Regions from separate parts of the Neobacillus sp. DFD-2R genome, predicted to be linked through region 2. Evidence: a T-box and tRNA genes for the amino acid it is inferred to sense, from the RefSeq annotation. Region 2 holds a T-box; the other holds one or more tRNA genes.
What was found. The T-box of region 2 lies ahead of pheS (phenylalanine--tRNA ligase subunit alpha). A T-box ahead of a tRNA ligase gene usually reads a tRNA of that ligase, here a tRNA-Phe.

Region 1 (5,468 bases), 1.3 Mb from region 2:
TGGAGAGGACCCAAATTCGATGCCCTGTCCTTGGGTCAATTAAAATATTGCTTTGGTCTTCTTCTAAAACCAAGGATTGTTTGATTCTAAGATCGGTAGTCCTTTGACCGACCAGTCCTTGATTATTGGGATCCGATGTTCCAATAATCTTTAATGATCTGCCGTCAATTAGCCGAACTTCAGAAATATCAACAGCTGAAAAGTCCCTTAGAATTTTCTTAACGTCCGCTTCCAGAGTCGGATCGTCTGCTGTCCGCTCTTTTTCCATCTCTTGAACAATATTATAAGCAAGCAAGTTAACACGTGCTTTTAAAGAAGTCTGGAAATTCGTCCTTAAGGTTTCTTCTAGCTGTTTGACAAAATACACTCCAATAATTTGCATGGCAACTAAAATTAGCAGGACATAGATGATGACAAATTTAACGTGTATGGAACGAAAAAAACCGACTTTTCTCATGAAGGCTATTACTCCTGATCAGGATTCCGCAAATAGTATCCTACTCCTCTGCGAGTGACAATCCATGTCGGATGACTCGGGCTATCCTCAATTTTTTCCCGTAACCGTCTAACCGTTACATCAACCGTCCTTACATCACCGTAATAGTCGTAGCCCCAAACAGTTTGTAACAAATGCTCCCTCGTCATGACCTGTCCAATATGTTTAGCCAAATAATACAGCAGCTCAAATTCCCGATGGGTTAATTCAATCGTTTCTCCACGCTTAGAAACCACATAGGCATCAGGATGAATCACCAGTGAGCCTATTTCAATTTCGTTTGTTTCCGTCTCCGCATCCGGCTGGGCAATAATTTGCTGATGACGGCGTAGGTTTGCTTTTACGCGTGCAATTAATTCCCTGGTACTAAAGGGCTTCGTCACATAATCATCTGCCCCAAGTTCAAGGCCAAGCACCTTATCAATTTCAGAATCCTTTGCCGTTAGCATAATAATCGGCATCTCATATTTTTTACGGACTTCACGGCAAACTTCCATTCCGTCTTTTAGCGGAAGCATGATATCTAAGAGAACTAAGTCAGGCTGGATTTCTTCAACCATCGTTAGCGCCTCGTTTCCATCATAGGCGCAATAAACATCATAACCTTCCTTTTTTAAGTTAAACTGCAAAATATCCGCAATCGGCTTTTCATCATCAACAACAAGAATTTTCTTTTCCATACCCATTGCTCCTTTATATTAAAAATATCTTTATATAACAGTCATACCTACTCTATTTTACTTTACCATTTTATAAGCTTTAATTCATCTATTAGCAGCAGGTAGTAATTGTAAGAAATGCGAAAGCTCCCGGAACCCGGAATACATGTAAAAAGTCTCTAGTATTGACTAGAGACTATTTTGGGTATTATCTGAGCTAGGAAAGCGAGTTTTGAAAGCCGCCATTTTTATATACCTAAATTACGGTATTAACTCTCTTAACTAGTTCTTTATATCTACGAGGGAATTTTCCGGAATTTTAGACTACTATACTTTAACATAGTTTTTATAAAAAAAATTATCAGTCGCTATAATGTAACAAAATTGTATAATAGCTGACATTTTATGATATTTAGCGGAAAAGAAAGCAGGTTCATTTTCTCATGCGATTATTCGCGAAGAGATAGGTTCAAATCCCTATAAAAAAAGGATTTTTAGTCGTTTCCGAGGAATAGACTCTATTTTATAAAATAGGATAGAATTCGCGGATCTTTTGTTAGTTACCGGATTATTCACGACAAAACTATTACGATGGTTGGCATAAAAAAGAAGCTTACATTTGCAAGCTTCTTTTTGGGATGGCTCAGGACGGAATCGAACCGCCGACACAAGGATTTTCAGTCCTTTGCTCTACCGACTGAGCTACTGAGCCGTATTATTAATATGTCCTAAACCTTGTTTGAAGTTTTACCTTCGTCCCCATCTCAGAAAGCTTATTCAAGCAGCTGCTCGATGGGTACGCCGATGCTTATTCACAGTCGTTTATTCGATCGTGCTCTACCGACTGAGCCGTATTCTTAACTATGTATGAAAAATGGCGGTCCGGACGGGACTCGAACCCGCGACCTCCTGCGTGACAGGCAGGCATTCTAACCAACTGAACTACCGGACCAAATATATAAATTATGGCAGTCAGCAAGGAGACCGTCCTTGCCAGTCACTTACTGACCAGCCAAATGCCGATGACCCCTACGGGATTCGAACCCGTGTTACCGCCGTGAAAGGGCGGTGTCTTAACCGCTTGACCAAGGGGCCATACATATTGAAAGTTATTTTGCTAATGCAAAAAAATTTGGTGAGCCATGAAGGACTCGAACCTTCGACCCTCTGATTAAAAGTCAGATGCTCTACCAACTGAGCTAATGGCTCAAAATTAGAATTGTTTCCTAAACTTTGATTATCGTAAGTCAGATGCTCGAAATCTCTTACGAGCTTTCTCGCAACTCGCAGCTTATTCACGAAGCTTCGCTCGTTGCTCTACCAACTGAGCTAATGGCTCATACTAATTTATCTCGTTTGTAACGACGCTTTTTATAATATCATACATATTAAAAATTAAGCAATACTTTTTTAAAAAATTTTTTTAAAAAATTTTTTTAAAAAAAGTAAAGCCCTCTTGAAAGGAGGGCTTCTTATTATTGATTAAATCTGTCTCCAAGGGCTGCGGACGACATTTGTTTGGTTACGGTCGGGACCGACAGAGAAAGTAGTTAACGGAATCCCTGTGAGCTGTGTGACACGCTCTACATAATGACGTGCATTAGCAGGCAGTTCATCTAATGATTTGCAGCCTGTAATATCTTCTGTCCAGCCTGGCAGTTCTTCATAAACAGGTTCGCACTGAGCTAATATCTTTAGGCTTGCCGGATATTCTGTAATATGTTCACCTTTGTAGCTATAAGCCGTACAGATTTTTAAGGTTTCGATACCGGTTAAAACATCAATAGAATTGAGTGACAGGTCAGTTAAACCGCTGACACGGCGGGCATGGCGGACAACGACGCTATCAAACCAGCCAACACGGCGGGGACGTCCTGTTGTTGTACCATATTCACGTCCTACTTCACGAATCTGATGACCGATTTCATTATTCAATTCTGTAGGGAACGGACCATCTCCAACACGGGAAGTGTACGCTTTACAAACGCCGACTACATGGGTAATTTTAGATGGACCAACGCCGGAGCCAATGGTTACTCCGCCGGCAACCGGATTTGATGAAGTAACAAATGGGTATGTTCCTTGGTCAATATCAAGCATTACGCCTTGTGCGCCTTCGAAAAGAACACGCTTGCCTTCGTCCAAGGCATCATTCAATACAACAGATGTATCACAAACATATTGCTTAAATTGCTGTCCGTATTCATAATACTCGTCTAAAATATCTTCTTTCTTAAAACCGGTTGTCTCATAAATTCGTTCGAACAAGCGATTTTTCTCTTTAAGATTTTGCTCAAGCTTTTCTTCAAACACGTCACGTTCTAATAAATCTGCAATGCGGATACCGACACGAGCTGCCTTATCCATATAAGCAGGGCCAATACCTTTTTTGGTTGTGCCGATTTTATTAGCACCTTTACGCTCTTCCTCTACTTCATCAAGCTTAATATGGTATGGAAGGATAACATGGGCACGATTGCTGATTCTTAGGTTATCTGTTGTAACCCCTTTTTCATGCAAGTAGGCAAGCTCCGTAACAAGCGCCTTGGGATCAACGACCATTCCATTACCGATGACACAAATTTTTTCTTTATAAAAAATCCCTGATGGAATTAAATGCAATTTGTAGGTTTCGCCATTAAACTGAATGGTGTGACCTGCATTATTGCCTCCTTGATAACGAGCAATTGCTTCTGCATTTTCAGAAAGAAAATCCGTTATTTTTCCCTTTCCTTCGTCTCCCCACTGTGTACCAACAACCACAACTGATGACATTAAAGGCACCTCCGAAATTTATGCTTAAATTGAGTATCTTATTTAATCCATTACATAGTTTATCAATTTTCCTACAAAAAAGTCAACAAAACACGAACATTTTATACAAGCCTATAAAAATATGTTCGTAAAATACTAAATTAGAACTATATAAAAAAACCAGCCTCAAAATTTGAGGCTAGCCTGCTACACTCTTATGCACCCGGAGGGACGGCAGAATCATCAAAGCGTCTCTCCAAGTTAACAAATTTATTATATTCCTTTACAAAGGCCAGCTGTACCGTTCCGGTCGGACCATTACGCTGCTTGGCAATAATGATCTCAATGATGTTCTTAGCTTCGGATTCCTTATCATAATAGTCATCACGATATAGGAAGGCAACGATATCAGCGTCCTGCTCGATACTACCTGATTCACGGATGTCGGACATCATCGGACGCTTATCCTGACGCTGCTCAACACCACGCGAAAGCTGAGAAAGGGCAATGACAGGCACTTGAAGCTCACGGGCTAACTGTTTAAGGGAGCGGGAAATTTCGGATACTTCCTGCTGGCGGTTTTCACCGGACCGGCCGCTCCCTAAAATTAGCTGTAAATAGTCGATTAAAATCATTCCTAAGCCGTGCTCTTGCTTTAATCGACGGCATTTAGAACGAATATCGCTGATTCTCACACCGGGAGTATCATCAATAAAGATCCCCGTGCTTGCAAGACTTCCCATCGCCATCGTCAGCTTGCCCCAGTCTTCATCGGTCAGCGACCCGGTACGAAGCCTTTGGGCATCGATATTTCCTTCAGCACATAAGAGACGCATAACAAGCTGCTCAGCGCCCATCTCAAGACTGAAGATGGCAATATTTTCACCTGTTTTTTTGGCAACATTTTGGGCAATATTTAAAGCAAACGCTGTTTTACCGACAGAAGGACGGGCGCCGACAATAATTAAGTCATTGCGCTGGAATCCTGCTGTCATCCGGTCAAGTTCAACAAATCCGGTCTCAAGCCCGGTAATATCACCAACCCGGTTATGCATGAGCTCAATATTGTCATACGTACGGACGAGAACATCCTTAATGTTGTGGAAAGCACCGGCATTCTTCCTTTGTGCCACTTCCAGGATACTTTTTTCCGCTTCACTTAATAATGCTTCTACTTCATCCTCACGAGAATATCCATCGGAGGCAATCCCGGTAGCCGTTCGAATTAAACGTCTTAATAAAGACTTTTCTTCTACTATTCTAGCATAATATTCAATATTGGCTGCTGTCGGAACCGACCCCGCCAGCTCACTTAAATAACTAACTCCGCCAGTATCTTCTAACAGCTTTGAAGCAGCAAGCTCTTCCGTAACAGTGATAAGGTCAACCGCCTTACCAAGGTCATTTAGCTTTAGCATCACATTAAAGATTTTTTGGTGGGCAGCACGGTAGAAGTCTTCAGGGATTAAAATTTCAGAAGCCATTGTTAATGAAGATGGCTCTAGGAAAATGGCACCTAGAACAGCCTGTTCAGCTTCAATATTTTGAGGGGGCAGGCG
Region 2 (5,468 bases):
AATTCGTCCAAGGAAGTACGTATTTCCAACATGTAAAAAATCAGAAAGCGATTGCGAAAGAAAATGTCTATTTTAGTACGAAAGCAGAAGGAATCCATATTGCAGTTGCTGCGGCATCTATCCTGGCCAGATATGCATTTGTTCAGTATATTGATAAATTAAGTGCTGCGGCAGGTTTTACGATTCCAAAAGGAGCCGGTGCACAAGTCGATCAGGCAGCAGCAAAGTTGATAATAAAAAAAGGCCGAGAAATATTGCCATCATTTGTGAAGCTTCATTTCGCCAATACCGATAAAGCAATAACACTTGTAAATAAAAAACGGGGCTGAATTCAGCCCCGCAGTGTTTTAACCTCGTAAAACCGCTCCTGCCTTTTCTTGCAAGGCTTCTAGAACCTGATTGTGTACCTTGGTGACTTCTTCATCTGTCAAGGTCCGTTCCGGATCGGCATATTTTAATGAGAAGGCAATGGATTTTTTCCCTTCTTCCATTCGTTCTCCCTCGTATAAATCAAAGACATGTACCTCTTTAAGAAGCTGTCCGCCCGCTGCTAAAATGATATCCTTCAACGTTCCCGAAACCGTTTCTTTGTTCACTACAAGGGCAATATCTCTTGTAATGGATGGAAAACGCGGAATGGATTCATATTGCAATGGTGCAGCTTGTTCTTCAAGTAATGTTTTTAAGGAAAGCTCAAACACATACGTGTCTTTTAAATCAAGGTCTTTTTGCAGGCTAGGATGAACCTGACCAACAAACCCGATTTTCTTACCGTTTAAATGAATCTCTGCAGTACGGCCGGGATGCATACCCTCTACCTTCGACTGAACATAAGAGATTTGTTCACTAAGACCAAGTTTAGCAAACAATCCTTCCAAAATTCCTTTTAAGACGAAGAAATCAACAGCCTTTTTCTCTCCTTGCCACGAATGAGCGTGCCATAGACCAGTTATCGCTGCAGCTAAATGTTCTTCTTCAACAGGAAGAACATCCACGCCATTAGCTAAAAATACCGCGCCTGTTTCATATACTCCCAAGCTATCGTTTTGGCGGGCACTGTTGTATTTTAAAACCTCCAACAGTTGTGGCATGATGCTTAAGCGGAGCACACTGCGATCTTCACTCATTGGCATCGCAAGGCGGATTGTATCCCTGCTTACCAGTGCGAATTGGGCTGCCTTTTCTTCACTTGTTAATGAATAGGTAACCGCTTGGTACAAACCCGCACCTTCAAGATATTGGCGAACAACTCTGCGCTTTTTCTGGTAGTCAGAAAGCTTTCCGGGGGTGGTAGATCCAATTGGCAGGGTTTTCGGAATATTGTCATAGCCATAAAGCCGGGCCACTTCTTCAATTAAGTCTTCTTCAATTTTAATGTCACCGCGACGTGTTGGTGCAGTAACAGTGATCAAATCTTGTTCAATGGTTACAGCAAATTGTAAGCGGTCAAAAATGTTTTTTACATCATGGCTGTTTAAATTTGTTCCAAGAACACGATTGATTTTTTCCAAAGTAATTGAAACAACTGCCGGTTCCACAGTAAGGGTATCAACTTCTCCTGCACCTTCTAACACTTCACCGTTCGCATATTTAGCCATAAGATATGCTGCACGCTCACCTGCTGCACGAACCCGATTCGGATCAACGCCTTTTTCAAAGCGGGCACTTGCTTCACTTCTTAAACCATGGTCTTTAGAAGCTTTCCTTACTGCCGCTCCGTTGAAATATGCAGATTCCAAAAGCACTGTAGTAGTGTCTGTAGTTACTTCAGAATTAGCCCCTCCCATGACACCTGCAAGAGCAACAGGTTCTGTTCCATTTGTAATCACTAAATGGTCGGATGTTAATGTACGCTCAACGTCATCAAGCGTAACAAATCGCTCTTCATCTTTCGCTCGGCGAACGACGATTTCTTTTGAACCTAAACGGTCATAATCAAATGCATGAAGCGGCTGACCATATTCTAATAGAATGTAGTTTGTAATATCGACAACATTATTATGCGGACGGATACCTGCCGACATTAATCGGGTTTGCATCCATAATGGTGCCGGGCCAATTTTTACATTTTTAATCACTTTTGCCACGTATAAAGGGTTGTCCTCATGAGCGTCTACGGTAACCTTAATGTAGTCAGTTGCCTTTTCATTTGTAGAATGGAGGTTTATTTCCGGAAGTTTCACTTCCCGCCCAAGAATCGCCGCTACTTCATAAGCAACACCCAGCATGCTTAAGCAGTCAGATCGGTTCGGAGTTAATCCAAGCTCCAGCACTTCATCGTCTCGGTTTAATGATGCTAATGCATCTGTTCCCACCTCTGCATCAGCAGGAAAAACAAAGATTCCCTCTGAATATTCTTTCGGAACTATTTTCCCTTCCATACCAAGCTCTGTTAACGAACAGATCATTCCATTTGATTCTTCGCCGCGTAGCTTTGCACGCTTAATTTTAAAATTGCCCGGTAGAACTGCCCCAACCTTTGCTACTGCAACCTTCTGACCCTTTGCCACATTGGCAGCACCGCAAATGATTTGAACCGGTGCTTCCTCCCCAACATCAACAAGACATTTGCTTAATTTATCGGCATTAGGATGCTGCTCCCGTTCGAGGATGTAGCCAATCACAACACCTTTGATTCCGTCGTTAAGAACTTCTACTCCTTCTACTTCGATCCCGCTTTTAGTAATTTTTTCAGCTAATTCTGTTGCCGTTACTCCGGATAAATCCACATAATCCCGAAGCCATTTATATGAAACGAACATGTCGTACCCTCCTATTTGTCCAGCTCTAGCGCCCACGGGCGCTAGAGCTTTTATTATTATTCGTGTTTACTAAATTGTTTTAAGAAGCGGACATCATTGGTATAGAAATGCCGAATATCGTCAACACCGTATTTCAACATCGCAATTCGCTCCGGTCCCATCCCAAATGCAAATCCTGTATATTTTTTCGAATCATAGCCAGCCATTTCAAGGACATTGGGATGAACCATTCCGGCACCGAGAATTTCAATCCAGCCAGTTTTCTTACAAACGTTACAGCCTTTTCCGCCGCAAATTTTACAAGAAATATCCATTTCCACAGACGGCTCTGTAAATGGGAAGAAGCTTGGGCGCAGTCTGATTTCACGGTCTTCACCGAACATTTTCTTTGCAAAAACCTCCAGCGTTCCTTTAAGGTCACTCATACGAATATTCTCGCCGACCACAAGACCTTCGATTTGCATAAACTGGTGGGAGTGTGTCGCATCATCATTATCACGGCGGTACACTTTACCAGGGCAGATAATTTTAATCGGTCCCTTGCCTTGATGCTTTTCCATCGTCCGCGCTTGAACCGGCGAGGTATGCGTGCGAAGTAAGATTTCTTCTGTGATATAGAAGGAATCCTGCATATCACGTGCAGGGTGCCCTTTCGGTAAATTGAGAGCTTCGAAATTATAGTAATCTTGCTCGACCTCGGGTCCTTCAGCCACCTGATAGCCCATTCCAATAAATAAATCTTCAATTTCTTCGATGATTCGTGTTAATGGATGGTGATTCCCTACTTTCACAGGTCGTCCCGGAAGGGTAACGTCAATAGTTTCAGAAGCTAATTTTTCAAACACGGCCGCTTCTTCTAAATCCTTTTGTTTTGCTTCCATTTTCACTGCAATTGCTTCTCGGACTTCATTTGCGAGTGCACCCATGACCGGGCGCTCTTCAGCTGAAAGCTTTCCCATGCCGCGCAGCACTTCTGTAATCGGGCCTTTTTTGCCTAAATAAGCAACACGAATATCATTTAATTCCTTTAAGCTCGCAGACTGTTCAATTTTTTGAATAGCCTCTTCCTGCAATTCCTTTAATCGTTCTTGCATTGGAGTTCCTCCTTAATTTTGTAAAATAAGACCTAGGTTTGGCCGGTCTTTTTTCGAATGAACTTTTTTCCACATAAAAAAACCCCATCCCTGGAAAGGGACGAGGTTTATATTCGCGGTACCACCCTTGTAAACACCTTATGTAAAACACATGTGTTCGCTTCATTCGGATAACGGCATAGGCCGATGCATCTTTACATTTCTTTATGAAATGGTCCCGATGCCAACTCGGGAGGTGAACTTCTTCTGCCATTCCCATAAAAGTGCTTGCAGTCGCGGCACTTTCTCCCTAAATGGTGTTAGACAAAATACTTTTCTCCGTCAACGTTTTTCATTTTATCAATATTGTTGACTATTATATAATAATTTCTCTCATGTTTCAAACTGGTTTGCGTCTATTTTTTTAAAAAATAAAGAAGGATGCCGGCTGCAACCGCCACATTTAACGATTCGCTTTTCCCGAAGATCGGAATATAAAGATTCGCTGTTGTGTTGACAAGAATATCTTTGCTAACGCCGTTACCTTCATTCCCTACAATTAGCGCAAATTGACCTGTTGGAGATATCTCGGTATAAACGGAAGCATTTTCAAGGGCTGTTCCGTATACCGGTATATCTTTTTCCTTTAGCTTCCGGGTCCATTCATTGATATCACCGCGAATCACCGGCAGGTGAAAATGACTTCCCTGCGCCGATCGAAGTACCTTTGAATTGAATACATCAACACAGCCGCGGCCGACGACAACAGCATCGATCCCGGCTGCATCGGCTGTTCGAATCATCGTACCGAGATTACCCGGATCCTGGACAGCATCAATGAGAAGAAATGTATTCGCATTGTCAACTGTTTCCATCCTTATCTGGCGGCAAACCGCATAAATTCCCTGCGGTGTTTCTGTATCCGAAAGTGAATTGGAAATCTCCTCAGTAACAACTGTTACAGCTGTGGCACCTGAATCCCAGCGCGGCGGCAGACCTACTTGGTCGGAAACGATAATTTCTATAACTTGTTCACTTTGTTTGAGCGCCTCTTCAACTAAGTGAAAGCCTTCAACAATGAACATTCCCGTCTTATCCCGCTCTTTTTTCGTTAATAGCTTTTTCCATTGTTTAACCTGTGGGTTATTAATAGATTGAATATGCTTCAAACCTAAAGCTCCTTTTATTTTGATTTTTTCATTATAGCCTAATTTAGATACATAATAAAACCAAATACAGGAAAGATATTAAAGAATTACAGGTTAATAAAGGAGTGTGCATTCATGAATTTAAATTTACGAAATGCCATTATTCACAATGTATCCGGAAACTCACAAGCAGAATTGGAAGATACAATTGTTGATGCCATCCAAAACGGCGAAGAAAAAATGCTCCCCGGTCTTGGCGTGTTATTTGAAATCATTTGGAAAAATTCATCGGAAGATGAGAAAAGAGAAATGCTTGAAGCCCTCGAGAGCGGGTTAAAGCAATAGGTTTTTATTGGAGCTGTCGATCAAGCGATCGGCGGCTCTTATTATGGAATTTTAATTAAATGAATTGTTGAGAGTAAATAATCTATTTGCGAAAATGACTAGCTTATTTGCGAATTAACATCCACGAAAAAAAAATCCCC

Region 1: it encodes a tRNA-Phe, which carries the amino acid that the T-box ahead of pheS (phenylalanine--tRNA ligase subunit alpha) is inferred to sense. The anticodon was not compared.

The regions. Positions count from the first base shown of each region.
Region 1 is NZ_CM173228.1:23,170-28,637, reverse strand. It holds gene walK (cell wall metabolism sensor histidine kinase WalK) at 1-457, opposite strand, end outside; gene yycF (response regulator YycF) at 466-1,176, opposite strand; tRNA gene AC3ANV_RS00150 (tRNA-Phe) at 1,795-1,867, opposite strand; tRNA gene AC3ANV_RS00145 (tRNA-Asp) at 2,031-2,107, opposite strand; tRNA gene AC3ANV_RS00140 (tRNA-Glu) at 2,179-2,250, opposite strand; tRNA gene AC3ANV_RS00135 (tRNA-Lys) at 2,289-2,364, opposite strand; gene AC3ANV_RS00130 (adenylosuccinate synthase) at 2,638-3,930, opposite strand; gene dnaB (replicative DNA helicase) at 4,125-5,468, opposite strand, start outside.
Region 2 is NZ_CM173228.1:1,341,955-1,347,422, reverse strand. It holds gene rnhC (ribonuclease HIII) at 1-329, shown strand, start outside; gene pheT (phenylalanine--tRNA ligase subunit beta) at 348-2,762, opposite strand; gene pheS (phenylalanine--tRNA ligase subunit alpha) at 2,819-3,856, opposite strand; T-box leader at 3,950-4,190, opposite strand; gene AC3ANV_RS06470 (TrmH family RNA methyltransferase) at 4,252-5,004, opposite strand; gene sspI (small acid-soluble spore protein SspI) at 5,119-5,328, shown strand.